Regions from separate parts of the Sodalis sp. RH19 genome, predicted to be linked through region 1. Evidence: predicted binding sites of a transcription regulator. Region 1 holds the regulator's gene; each other region holds the start of a gene.
What was found. Region 1 encodes CRP, which controls carbon source genes, mostly activating them, when cyclic AMP is high. Its sites were predicted from a motif close to ATGTGANNNNNNTCACAT; they were not measured.
Positions count from the first base shown of each region.

Region 2: a site for CRP is predicted at 1,053-1,070, ahead of rbsD (D-ribose pyranase). Genes of this name have one in related genera too.
Region 3: a site for CRP is predicted at 2,097-2,114, ahead of deoC (deoxyribose-phosphate aldolase). Genes of this name have one in related genera too.
Region 4: a site for CRP is predicted at 762-779, ahead of serA (phosphoglycerate dehydrogenase). Genes of this name have one in related genera too.

Region 1 is NZ_CP178734.1:5,124,320-5,127,699, reverse strand. It holds gene ACL2XF_RS22990 (OsmC family protein) at 1-367, opposite strand, end outside; gene ACL2XF_RS22985 (hypothetical protein) at 327-515, shown strand; gene crp (cAMP-activated global transcriptional regulator CRP) at 683-1,315, shown strand; gene ACL2XF_RS22975 (YccS/YhfK family putative transporter) at 1,369-3,380, shown strand, end outside.
Region 2 is NZ_CP178734.1:4,410,878-4,414,257, reverse strand. It holds gene ACL2XF_RS19865 (hypothetical protein) at 1-954, shown strand, start outside; gene rbsD (D-ribose pyranase) at 1,152-1,571, shown strand; gene rbsA (ribose ABC transporter ATP-binding protein RbsA) at 1,579-3,090, shown strand; gene rbsC (ribose ABC transporter permease) at 3,090-3,380, shown strand, end outside.
Region 3 is NZ_CP178734.1:4,526,925-4,530,304, forward strand. It holds gene fucP (L-fucose:H+ symporter permease) at 1-1,024, opposite strand, end outside; gene rbsK (ribokinase) at 1,029-1,955, opposite strand; gene deoC (deoxyribose-phosphate aldolase) at 2,149-2,826, shown strand; gene deoR (DNA-binding transcriptional repressor DeoR) at 2,874-3,380, shown strand, end outside.
Region 4 is NZ_CP178734.1:5,533,887-5,537,266, forward strand. It holds gene rpiA (ribose-5-phosphate isomerase RpiA) at 1-656, shown strand, start outside; gene serA (phosphoglycerate dehydrogenase) at 972-2,204, shown strand; gene ACL2XF_RS24995 (5-formyltetrahydrofolate cyclo-ligase) at 2,335-2,934, opposite strand; RNA gene ssrS (6S RNA) at 3,165-3,348, opposite strand.

The sequences.
Region 1 (3,380 bases):
CCGACGCGCCGAGCATCAGTGAGACCGAGCAGTATTTTTCCGCCGATAGCGTCACCGCCCGCTCCACCGCCTTGTCGGTCAGCCCGGCGCCGGTGACGATAAAATGCAGGTTGATATGGGTAAACAGGCGCGGCGCCTCGTCGCGGCGCTCGGATGTGAGTTTGACCTCGCAGTCCCGGACGTCCTGCCGCGCTTTGTGTAAAATCGATACCACATCAATGGCGCTGCAGCCGCCGACCGACATCAATACCATTTCCATTGGGCTGGGCGCTTTTTCGCCCGCGTTCCCATCCATCAAAACCTGGTGGCCCGAGGCGGATTCGCCCATGAAAGACAACCCTTCTACCCATTTGACCCGTGCCTGCATTATGATACTCCTGATGAAAAGCTTTCCAGCAGACTACATTTTTGTTGGAAAACTGGCAATGTTACTGAACATACTTCATGCTGAAGCAAGACAACAGAAGACACTGCTTCAAACCTATGCTAAAAACAAGGCTGGATCGGCCTCATGATAATGAAAGGGCAAGAGATCGATCGGAACATCACATTACCAGACCCTAATAAGTTCCCTTACGTCGCTCCGTTTAAACGCGGAGTCAGAGTGAATAATACAAGCGCCGTAACAGGGAATACGATGTCCCGAACCTGGGATAGCGATGACAAAAGAGGATAACAGCGAATGGTTCTCGGCAAACCGCAAACAGACCCGACTCTCGAATGGTTCCTGTCTCATTGCCATATTCATAAGTATCCATCGAAGAGTACACTTATACATCAGGGTGAAAAGGCTGAAACGCTTTACTACATCGTTAAGGGCGCCGTGGCGGTGCTGATTAAGGATGAAGAAGGCAAAGAGATGATTCTCTCCTATCTTAACCAGGGAGATTTCATCGGTGAGCTCGGCCTATTCGAGGAAGGTCAGGAACGCAGTGCCTGGGTACGGGCGAAAACCGCCTGTGAAGTCGCCGAGATTTCGTATAAAAAATTCCGGCAGCTGATTCAGGTGAATCCGGATATCCTGATGCGCCTGTCGGCGCAAATGGCCAGTCGTTTACAGGTAACGTCGGAAAAAGTCGGCAACCTGGCATTCCTGGACGTTACCGGACGCATAGCGCAAACCCTGTTGAACCTGGCGAAACAACCCGACGCCATGACCCACCCCGACGGCATGCAGATAAAAATCACCCGTCAGGAAATCGGCCAGATTGTCGGCTGTTCCCGCGAGACGGTAGGACGTATTCTTAAAATGCTCGAAGATCAAAATCTTATATCCGCGCACGGTAAAACCATTGTTGTTTACGGCACGCGCTGATAGCCCCGTTATACAGGCGTGGTGCTTCGTACCACGCTTTTTTTGCTGACAGTATGTGGCGCCGGTTAATCTACCACCCTGAAGTAAACTATGCCCTGCGGCAAACCATCGTGCTATGCCTGCCGGTGGCCGCCGGCCTGTTATTCGGCAGCTTGCAAAACGGCCTGCTGTTTTCGTTGGTCCCTGCCTGCTGCAATATCGCCGGCCTCGATACCCTGCATAAACGGTTTTTCAAGCGCCTGGCCGTCGGCGGTGCGCTGTTCGCGCTGAGCAGCGTGCTGATCCAGGTGCTGTTGGCCGTGCCGGTGCCGTTGCCCTTGGTGATGCTCGGCCTGGCGCTGCTGTTCGGCGTTACCGGTGAAATCAGCCCGCTGCACGGCCGTTTATTGCCCGCCGCGCTTATCGCCGCCATCTTTACCCTGGGCCTGGCCGGCAATGTGCCGCCCGTCGTGCCGCCGCTGCTGTATATTGCCGGCACCGCCTGGTACGGACTGTTCAACGCCCTGTGGTTCCGGTTGTGGAAGGAGCAGCCGATGCGGGAATCTCTTAGCCTGCTGTATCGGGAGCTGGCGGATTATATCGAGGCGAAATATACCCTGCTGACACAGCATACCGATCCGGAAACCGCCCTGCCGCCGCTGTTTGCCCGCCAGCAGGCGGTGATTGATCTGATTGCCCAGGTATACCAGCAGCTTTATATGCTGTCGGCCAATGATCAGCTGCAGTACAAACGCCTGCTGCGTTCTTTCCAGGTGGCGCTGGATTTGCAGGAGCATATCGCCGTCAGCCTGCACCAGCCGGACGAAGTACAAAAACTGGTGGCGCAAAGCCACGCCGAGGCGGTTATCCGCTATAACGCCCGGTTGATTGCCGCGCGGTTGCGGGTACTGGCGGATGATATTCTCTATCACCGGCAGCCGGGGCGTTTTAACATGGCCACCGCGCTGTCGGCCCTGGAAAAAATTGCCGACCGGCATCCGGATAATCCGGTCGGACAGTTTTGTTATTACCATTTCAGCCGTATCGCCCGGCTGCTGCGTACCCAGCGCCCGCTTTACCGCCGCGACCTGATGGCCGACAACCAGCAGCGGCTGTCGTTTTGGCATGCGCTGGTCAGCTACTGTTCCTTTAAATCCATGGCGCTGCGCAGCGCGGCAAGGCTTGGGATTATGCTGGCCATCGGCAGCAGCCTGGGGCTGGTATTGGATCTCCCCAAACCCTACTGGATTTTAATGACGGTGATGTTTGTCAGCCAGAACGGCTATAACGCCACCCGGGTGCGGATCCAGCATCGGGCCCTGGGCACGTTGGCGGGGTTGGTGATTGCCGCCGGCACGCTGCAATTCAGGCTGAGCGACGGCACGGTATTGCTGTGCATGTTGTTCCTGACGCTGGCGTCTTACCTGGTGTTGCGCAAAAATTACGGCCTGGCGATGATCGGCATGACGGTGACCGCGGTGTATACGTTGCAGCTACTGTCGCTGAACGGCGCGCATTTCCTGGTGCCCAGGCTGGTGGATACGCTGATCGGCTGTATGCTGGCGTTCGGCGGCATGCTGTGGTTATGGCCGCAGTGGCAAAGCGGTATGCTGCGCAAAAACGCCCATCTGGCGCTGGAGCGGGACCAGGACGCGCTGCGACTGCTGCTGCAACCCGCCCCCGAGCCGGCGGCGCTGGCCTACGCGCGCATGAAGGTCAACCAGGCGCACAACGCGCTGTTTACGTCGCTTAGCCAGGCGATGCGGGAGCCGGCGTTTAATTCGCGCTATCTGACCGATATGCGTTTATGGGTGACCCATAGCCAGTTCATCGTCGAGCACATCAATGCCATGACCATCCTGGCGCGGGATCACTACATGCTGACGCCGACGCTGGCGCAAAAGTACCTGGCCTCTTGCGAGGTGGCGCTGCAGCGCTGCCAGCAACGGCTGGAATATGACGGCCCAAGCTCAGACAGCCCGGTGATGGATGCCGCCGGCGAAACGCCGGAGCTGCCCGGCACCCTGATGGAACGCCATCTGCGGCGTATTCTGTTCCATCTGGGCGTGATGCATACGATTTCATC
Region 2 (3,380 bases), 710 kb from region 1:
TATTTTAAAGTGAAAAGGTATCCGCAAACCGCATACAAGTTTTTTCTGATGAATAATCATCGAAAAATCAACCTTCGCTTCAAGAAAAATAAATTTCATGTCGAAAATTTTAGGGAAAGGATTAACGATCTCCGTAAGATTGGCATGAGCGGCCGGGCGGGACTCAGGCCGCGTAAGCATGCTGTGGATATTCTCAAGGACCTGGATGGGTTCGACCTTGAACAGGCCAAAACACTGCTGTCTCAATACCATTTCCCCCAGGAGGGACTGTTTAACGAATATTCGTTTGCCTTGCATATTGAACAGTTTAGTGAAATTCCTCCCTGGGCAAAACGGTTTAAAATTGATGAAAGCGCCGTCAATGTGGCGCCGGCGCAAGGGCGGAAAGTGCCTGTGTTTGATCCCGATGACGAATCCGTTAACCTTGAACTCCTGCTCGGTACGCAGATTGGTGAAGGTGATTACGGTATCGTTTTCCAGGATGGCCAGGATCCCAATTGGTATATCAAGATGATGCGCCCACATCCGGATGGCGACGCCGATATAGATATTGAAATGTTGGCGGAAAAGGAGGCTGAAAGCTTTCGTTTATATTATGGCCCGGAATCGGCAAAGGTATTTGCTGATAATGATGGTAATTTTTATAACAGAATGTACAAAATTCCCGGCATAACGTTAGATTCACTTCCCGAGGGCTCCCTGCCGCACGATGCAGTTGAACGCTTTGTCGATATGCTGGAAAAACTAAATAATGTCAATATGATACACGCTGATCTCCATGGGGCGAATATGTTGTGGGATGCAGAAAGTGAAATGTTTTTCCCCATTGATATCATTGATATTAAAAAAGATTTTTTTCGCAGCGGCAACGACTATAAACACAGTCTAAACATGCGTGGCGAAGAAAGATGGGACGATGTGATTTATGAGATCAAACAAAAGATGGCGCCCTGAGGCCATGGCAAGGATGCGGCCGCTCTTTATCCGGCGATAATGAACAACGCGCCGGTGGTCACGCCAGCCGCCGCCGTGCCGCCTGGTCCAGCGAAACGTTTCGATGGCGATCACATTTTTGATGTTTCCCGCTTGTGGCTTGGCCCGTTTGTGATTATTTTCAGCCCAGCGAAACGTTTCGCTGGGAGGATCTGCCAATGAAAAAAGGATTACTGCTCAACGCCGAGGTTTCCGCGTTGATTTCCCGCTTGGGGCATACCGATGAAATCGTCATTGCCGATGCCGGGTTGCCCATACCCGCGACAGCCGCCAGGATCGATCTGGCGTTGACCCAGGGCGTGCCGGGCTTTTTACAGGTGTTCGACGTCGTGGCCAGTGAGATGCAGGTGGAAAGGGCGATAATCGCCAGCGAAATGGCCGCCCATAATCCCGCGCTGCACCAGGCGTTGCTGGCCGGGCTGTCCCAGCTGGAGCAAGCGCAGGGCAATACCATCGTCATCGACTATATCAGCCATCAGGCATTCAAAGCGCAGACCGCCCACAGCCGGGCCGTTATTCGCAGCGGGGAGTGCTCGCCCTTCGCCAACGTTATCCTCTGCTCCGGCGTCACCTTCTGAGGCATTTATGCAACCCTTACTGCAACTGAGCGGGATAGACAAGTCGTTTCCGGGCGTCAAAGCGCTTTCCGGCGCGGCGCTGACCGTGTATCCCGGCCGCGTGATGGCGCTGGTGGGGGAGAACGGCGCCGGTAAATCCACCATGATGAAGGTGTTGACCGGGATTTACAGCAAGGATGCCGGTACGCTCATATTTATGGGAAAGGAAGTTGCCTTCAGCGGCCCCAAGGCGTCGCAGGAGGCCGGTATCGGTATCATCCATCAGGAACTTAACCTGATCCCTGAACTGACGATCGCCGAAAATATCTTCCTGGGGCGCGAATTCCTTAACCGTATCGGCGGCATCGACTGGAAGCGGATGTATCGCGAAGCGGACCGACTCCTGGGCCGCCTGAACCTGGCCTATAGCAGCCACCGGTTGGTGGGGGAATTATCGATTGGCGATCAGCAGATGGTGGAAATCGCCAAGGTAATCAGCTTTAAGTCGCAGGTGATCATCATGGACGAGCCCACCGATGCGTTAACCGATACGGAAACGGCATCGCTGTTCAGTGTGATAAACGAACTGAAGCAGCAGGGGTGCGGTATTGTCTATATCTCCCATCGGCTAAAGGAAATTTTCGAGATCTGCGACGATGTCACGGTGATGCGCGACGGGCAGTTTATTGCCGAACGGCCGGTAAACGAGCTGCAGGAAGACAGGCTGATTGAAATGATGGTGGGCCGCCGCCTGGAGGAACAGTATCCGCGCGTCGCGCAGCGTCCGGGCGAGGAGCGCCTGCTGGTCAGCCACCTGTCGGGCCCCGGGGTGCATGACGTCAGTTTCTCCCTGCGCCAGGGGGAAATCCTGGGCTGCGCCGGGCTAATGGGCGCCGGCCGTACCGAACTGATGAAAACCCTCTATGGCGCCGCCAGGCGCACCGGCGGCAGCGTGACGCTCGACGGACGCGCCGTGGTCGCCAGGTCGCCCCAGGACGGGCTTGCCAACGGCATTGTCTATATTTCCGAGGATCGCAAGCGCGACGGACTGGTGCTGGGCATGTCGGTTAAGGAAAACATGACTTTAACCGCCCTGCGCTACTTTAGCCATCAGGCCGGTTGGCTGAAACACGCCGACGAGCGGGTGGCTGTCGGGGATTTTATCCGTTTATTTAATATCAAAACGCCGTCGATGGAGCAGCCTATCGGCCTGCTGTCCGGTGGCAACCAGCAAAAAGTCGCCATTGCGCGCGGCCTGATGACACGCCCTAAGGTGCTGATCCTGGATGAGCCGACCCGGGGCGTCGACGTGGGCGCCAAGAAAGAGATTTACCAGTTGATCAACCAGTTTAAACAGGAAGGACTCTCCATCATCCTGGTGTCCTCCGAGATGCCGGAGGTCCTTGGCATGAGCGATCGCGTCATGGTGATGCATGAAGGCCGCTTAAGCGGCATATTCCCCATCGAACAGGCCACCCAGGAAGTGCTGATGGCCGCGGCCGTCGGCAAGCTTTATCGTACCCAGCAGGAGAATCAGTAATGAATTCCCGGACTATCCCCGTTAAACGCGGCATCAGCAAAGCCTGGCTGCTGGAGCAAAAATCGTTGATTGCGCTGCTGGTGCTGATCGCCGTGGTTTCTTCAATGAGCGCCAATTTTTTCAGCCTCAACAATCTGTTCAATATTCTCCAGCAGACCTCGGTCAACGCCATCATGGCGGTGGGTATGACGCTGGTGATCCTCACCGCAGGCATTGACTTGTCCGTCGGGTCCCTGCTGGCGCTGACCGGCGCGGTAGCCGCCTCGGTGGTGGGGCTGGAAATGAATGTC
Region 3 (3,380 bases), 600 kb from region 1:
TGAAGTTCGGCACCAGCACCACATAGGCCAACGTCGCCACGCCCAGGATAGAATAGGCGATAAGGACTTTTTGCGGGTTAAAGCGCGTCATCAGGAAATTGGCGACAAATTTACCGATAAAAAAACAAATAAAGCTGTAAATCATAAAGTTGGACGCGTCACGCTCATTTACCGCCCCCAGGTTCAGCGCCAAACGGATGGTAAACGACCATACGGCCACCTGCATGCCCACATAGAGAAACTGCGCCGCGATGCCCTTGCGAAAGCGCGCATTGCCGGCAAGATAACGCAGCGTTTCGCCCATGCCGGGCGCGGCGCGGCGGTTTTGCTTATCGGGCTGCGGTTTGCAGTGGGGATACCGGGTGAGCATAAACAGCACCATCACCACCACCAGCACCATAATCAGGTATTTATAGGGTTCCAGGGTCAGTTCCAGCATATTGAGACGGAACTGATGCACCTGCTCCGGCGTCATGGCGGCCATTTGGCTGCTTAAACTGCCGCCTTCCTGAAACACCAGGTATTTCCCCAGCACAATACCCATCAGCGCGCCGATGGGATAAAACGTCTGGCTGATGTTCAGCCGCAGGGTCGCGTAATCGCGATGACCGATCATCGAGCTGTAGGTATTGGCCGCGGTCTCAAGAAAGCTTAAGCCGATGGCGATGGCAAAAATGGCCGCCAGGAACATGGTATAGGTGGCCATATGGGAGGCGGGATAGAACAGTACGCAGCCGATGATATAAAGCGACAGGCCGATCATAATGGCCATTTTGTAGCTGCTTTTGCGGATAACCATCGACGCCGGGATGGCAATCAGGAAATAACCGCCGTAAAAGGCGCTTTGCACCAGGGCGCTGGCAAAATCGCTCAATGCGAACACCGTTTTGAACTGGGTGATCAGGATATCGTTAAGGCTGGCGGCGCAGCCCCATAGCGGAAACAGGCAGGACAGCAGGATAAATTGAAACAACGGTGTTTTGTTTAAATAGCCGTCAGGCATTTGTACCGTATTGTGGCGCATGATGTTATTCCTGATGAAGGGTGGCAAGGAAATCATGGAACTGGGAAGCCTCGGCATAGGAACGCTGGGTGCCTTTACCCCGGACGCTGTAGGCGGCATAGGCGGACGCGTAGCGCATGGCCTGTTTGATATCGCCGCGCGCGACAAAATAATGCGCAAAACAGCCGATAAACGCATCGCCGGCGCCGCTGGTATCCACGGCGTCGACCGGTACCGGATCGACCCGGTACACCTCGTTGCCGCTTAGCCACATCGAGCCGCGATGCCCCATGGTAATAATCAGGTTCTTCAATCCTTTGGCCAGCAGCGAACGGCCGGCCAGCAGGATATGCTCCTCGCTGTCCACCGGCATGCCGGTCAGAATTTCCAGCTCTGTCTCGTTAGGCATAAAAAAGTCGCACCGGCAGGCATACGCGATATCCAGTTCCCGGGTGGCGGGCGCCGGATTAAGGATTACGGGAACCTGATGCCGGGCGGCAAAATCAATGGCGTGATAGACGGTGGCGAGCGGAATTTCCAGCTGCAGGATAATCAGCCGGCAGCCCTTGAGCTGTTCCGCCGCCCGATCGATGTCCTGCGCGCCGAGGTGATCGTTGGCGCCTTTGATAATCAGGATGCGATTATGTGAATCTGGATCGACAAAAATCGGCGCTACGCCGCTGGATACGCCCGCCACCGTTTCCACATAGCGGGTATCGACCCCATGGCGCACCAGGTTGTTAACGGTATTGTCCGCAAAGAGATCCTCGCCGACTTTACTGACCATCATCACCTCCGCCCCTAGCTTGGCGGCGGCTACCGCCTGATTGGCGCCCTTGCCGCCGCAGCCGATTTCAAAACCGGGGGCTTCCAGCGTTTCCCCGGTTTTAGGCATCTCTTTGATATAGGTGATTAAATCCACCATGTTGGAACCGATAACTGCGATATCCATAATTATTAGCCCTCATATTTTTAACCTTATTCAATGTTATTTTATTAACACTAACAAGACAAAAATGTTAGTAACATGACAATGATCACATCGTTTAATGAAAATTAAATTGCCACATGCCTATTGTAAGAGGCTTCTGTAATGTTATTATTCTCACATTATTATCGTGATAATCCACATAAAGGACATTAACATGACTTCCCCTGAAATCGATTTTGCCCCTTACATCGACCATACCCTGCTGGCGCAGGATGCCACCGAAGCGCAGATCACCACGTTATGCGGCGAGGCTAAACAGTGCGGATTTTATGCGGTTTGCGTCAATTCCGGGTATGTGCCGCTTGCGGCGCGCTTGCTGCGCGACAGCCCGGTAAAGGTCTGCTCGGTGATCGGCTTTCCGTTGGGCGCCGGCCTGACCTCCGCCAAGGCGTTCGAGGCGCAGGCGGCGATTGCGGCGGGTGCGCAGGAAATAGATATGGTGATTAACGTCGGTTGGCTCAAAAGCGGCAATATTGACGCGGTAACCGCCGATATCCGCGCGGTCCGCGAGGTTTGCGCGGCTATTCCGTTGAAGGTAATATTGGAAACCTGTTTGTTGAGTTCACCACAAATTGTCGCGGTTTGCCGGATATGCCGCGAACTGAAGGTGGCGTTTGTGAAAACATCCACCGGCTTCAGCACCGGCGGCGCAAAAGAAGAACATGTCAGGCTGATGCGCGAAACCGTCGGCGGGGAGCTGGGCGTAAAGGCCTCCGGCGCCGTACGCGATCGCCAGACCGCCACCGCCATGATCCTGGCCGGCGCCACCCGAATCGGCACCAGTTCAGGTGTCGCGATCGTATCGGGCAAGGCGTCCGCCAGCGACTATTAATTTCTGAGAACCCGGCGGAAATCGGGTCTGATAACGCAGGATGTCATATGGAAACGCGGCGCGAAGAAAGGATTAATAAACTGATACTCGCCCTGAAGCGGGAAGATAAGCTTCATTTGAAAGATGCCGCCGTCCTGCTGGGCGTCTCGGAGATGACCATCCGCCGCGATCTCAGCGCCGAACCCGCGCAGGTCGTACTGCTGGGCGGTTACGTGGTTAACGATCCGCGCAATAATAACGTTACCCACTATTTTGTTTCGGATCAAAAAGCCAAGCACGTTGAGGAAAAAACCCTTACCGGCCGCCTGGCGGCGGCGCTGATCGAGCCGGACGACACGGTTTTTTTCGACTGCGGCACCACCACCCCGTTTATCATCGATGCGATTGACGATGACCTGGCGTTTACCGCCGTCTGCTATTCCCTGAATACTTTCCTGGCGTTACAGGATCATCCTAATTGCAAAGTTATTTTATGCGGCGGCGAGTTCCACCCCGCCAACTGCATCTTTACGCCGCTGACCCAATATTCCATCCTGGATAATATCCGCCCCGAT
Region 4 (3,380 bases), 410 kb from region 1:
TGACGCAGGATGAACTGAAAAAGGCGGTGGGCTGGTCGGCATTGAAGTATGTGAAACCGGGCACGATCGTCGGCGTCGGCACCGGGTCCACCGCCGCGCATTTTATCGATGCCCTGGGCAGCATCAGGAATCAAATCGAAGGGGCGGTCTCCAGTTCGGACGCCTCCTCGGCCAAGCTGAAGAGCCTCGGTATCCCGCTGCTGGATCTCAACAGCGTCGACGTGCTGGACATCTATGTCGACGGCGCCGATGAAATCAACGGCCAGATGCAGATGATCAAAGGCGGCGGGGCGGCCCTGACGCGCGAAAAAATCATCGCGGCGGTCGCGCGTAAATTTATCTGTATCGTCGATGGATCCAAACGGGTGGACGTCCTGGGCAATTTTCCCCTGCCGGTGGAAGTGATCCCGATGGCGCGCGCCTATGTGGCGCGCGAGCTGGTGAAACTGGGCGGATTGCCGGAGTACCGCCAGGGCGTGGTAACCGATAACGGCAATATTATCCTGGACGTGCGCAACCTGCGCATCCTGGACGCGGTGGCCCTGGAAGACAAAATCAACAGCCTGCCCGGCGTGGTGACCGTGGGCCTGTTTGCCCGGCGCGGCGCGGATGTGGCGCTGATCGGCACCGCCGGGGGCGTTCAGGTTATCGAGTAACGGGCCGGTTTTACCGCCGCCCGGCGCCGCCGCCGGCTTGCCACGCCGGCGGCGGCGGATGTTAATTTTGTTTACATAGCATCTTTTATCGCCGCAGGCGAAATTCAGTGATAAATGTCACATTTATGCCATCGGCCTGCTATATATATGACGCTTCTCCACCAGACCAGAGGATTTATCCATAGCAATCGCTTATGGCTGCGTCTTATGCTGTCTTAAGGATAAACGGCCCTGTTGCCGCCACGGTAATTTTTGTTATTTTGTCCGGGTGCTGTGTGTTGCAGTCGCATCTGAAGTCTCAAAAAGGGTCGGGAAATGGCAAAAGTATCGCTGGAAAAAGATAAGATTAAGTTTCTGTTGGTCGAAGGTGTTCACCCCAGCGCGGTGGATAACCTGAAACGCGCCGGTTATACCAATATTGAATACCATAAGGGCGCGCTGGATTCCGCGGCACTGAAAGCCTCCGTGCGCGACGCGCACTTTATCGGCATCCGATCCCGTACCCACCTGACGGAAGACATCTTTGCCGCGGCGGAAAAACTCGTTGCCGTCGGCTGCTTTTGTATCGGCACCAATCAGGTCGATCTGAAAGCCGCGCTGAAAAAAGGCGTGCCGGTATTCAATGCGCCTTTTTCCAATACCCGCTCCGTGGCGGAATTGGTGCTCGGCGAAATGCTGCTGATGATACGCGGCGTCCCGGAGGCCAACGCCAAGGCGCACCGCGGCCAGTGGAACAAGCAGGCGAGCGGCAGCTATGAAGCGCGCGGCAAGAAACTGGGCATCATCGGTTACGGCCATATCGGCACCCAGCTGAGTATCCTGGCGGAAGGCCTGGGGATGCAGGTGTTCTATTACGATATCGAGAGCAAACTGTCCCTGGGCAACGCGCGCCAGGTGGATTCGCTGCCTGAGCTGCTGGGTATGTGCGACGTGGTCTCCCTGCATGTGCCGGATACTCAGTCCACCCGCAATATGATGGGCAAGGACGAATTCGGCCATATGAAACCGGGGTCGCTGTTTATCAATGCCTCGCGCGGTACGGTGGTGGATATCCCGGCCCTGTGCGACGCCCTGGCCAGTAAACATATCGCCGGCGCCGCCGTGGACGTGTTCCCCGAAGAGCCCGCCACCAACAGCGATCCGTTCAACTCGCCGCTGTGTGAATTCGATAATGTGATCCTGACGCCGCATATCGGCGGCTCCACCGAGGAAGCGCAGGAAAATATCGGCGTGGAGGTGGCGGGCAAACTGGCCAAATACTCCGATAACGGCTCGACCCTGTCGGCGGTCAATTTCCCGGAAGTCTCGCTGCCGGAACATGGCGATAACGTCAGCCGTTTACTGCATATCCATGAAAACCGTCCCGGGATCCTGACCCGCATCAACCAGATTTTTGCCGAGCAAAGCATCAATATCGCCGCCCAGTATCTGCAAACCACGCCCGAAATCGGTTATGTGGTCATTGATGTGGAAACCGATACCGAAAATACCGCCCTGCAGCTGCTGAAGGCGATACCCGGCACTATCCGCGCCCGCCTGCTGTACTGATAGCTGCGCGCCTGACGTGGTCGACCCCAGCCCCGGCTTAGCAAGCCGGGGTTTTTTTATGGGTACCGCCCGCTTACCGCGCACGCCGGGTACACCACCGGGCCAAGGGCTGCCATCCGTCCCCGGCGGTTTACCAGCGCCAGTGCCGCGACGGGGTAACAATTTCCGGCAACGGGATATCCCAGGGCTCCGCCGGTATGGCGTCCACCTGCTGGCAATCGTGGGCCAGCCCGATGGGGTAGAAGCCGGCGCCGCGCCGCCAGTGCCGCAGGGTGCGATCGTAAAAGCCGCCGCCCATGCCCAGGCGCTGGCCCCGGGCATCAAAGGCCACCAGCGGGGTAAACAGGATATCGAGATGCCGCGCCGGCAAGAGTTGGGTCACGTCCAGCCGCGGCTCGCTGATATGCAGGCGGTTCAGCACCAGCGGCGTATCGGGCCTGTAGCGCAGGAACAACAGGTGGCCCGGGCTGAAAGGGTGCAGCACCGGCAAATAGACGCGCTGGTCGCGTTGCCAAAGCGCCTCAATAAGCGGCCGGGTATCCAGCTCGCCGTCAAACGATAAAAACAGCGCCAGGCTGCGGGCCGCGGTAACCCGCGGGTCGGCCAGCAGGGTTTTGACCAGCGCCGCGGCCGCAGCGGCCTGTTCGCCCGGGGTGAGCCGGCGGCGTTGCCGGCGGATATGGTTGCGGATACTTTGCCGCTGCAGGGACGTTTCGGGCGACTGGGTCATGGCTGATTACGCGCTATACCGGAAAAAGAAGGTAATAAAGTATGTCATAAAGACGGTCCGGGGGGATGTCATAACGTACGCGGATAAAGAAATCGGGTCTGAAAAAACGCTGTCGGGGAATAGCGTGTGGCGGGGGGGAAGAAGCCTGATACGCCGTGCCGAGAGCCGTACCAAGCCGCGCCGCTGACGCGCGCGTCCGCTGCTGATGCAAACCGACGCTACGCTATAAAGGGATCTCCGAGATGCCGCCGCAGGCTGTAACCCTTGAACCCATGGTTCAAGGTGAACGCAGCGTTATAACCTTAAGGCTTCTCGGACGAACCGAGCTTGCGCACCAGTTACAGATCGCCACATTCTTGTGGTAAAAATTATCGGCTCAGGGGACGGGCCCGCTGGCGAACACCTCAGAGAAATTTTGTATTCCTGTTCCGCGGGATTTTCCCGGC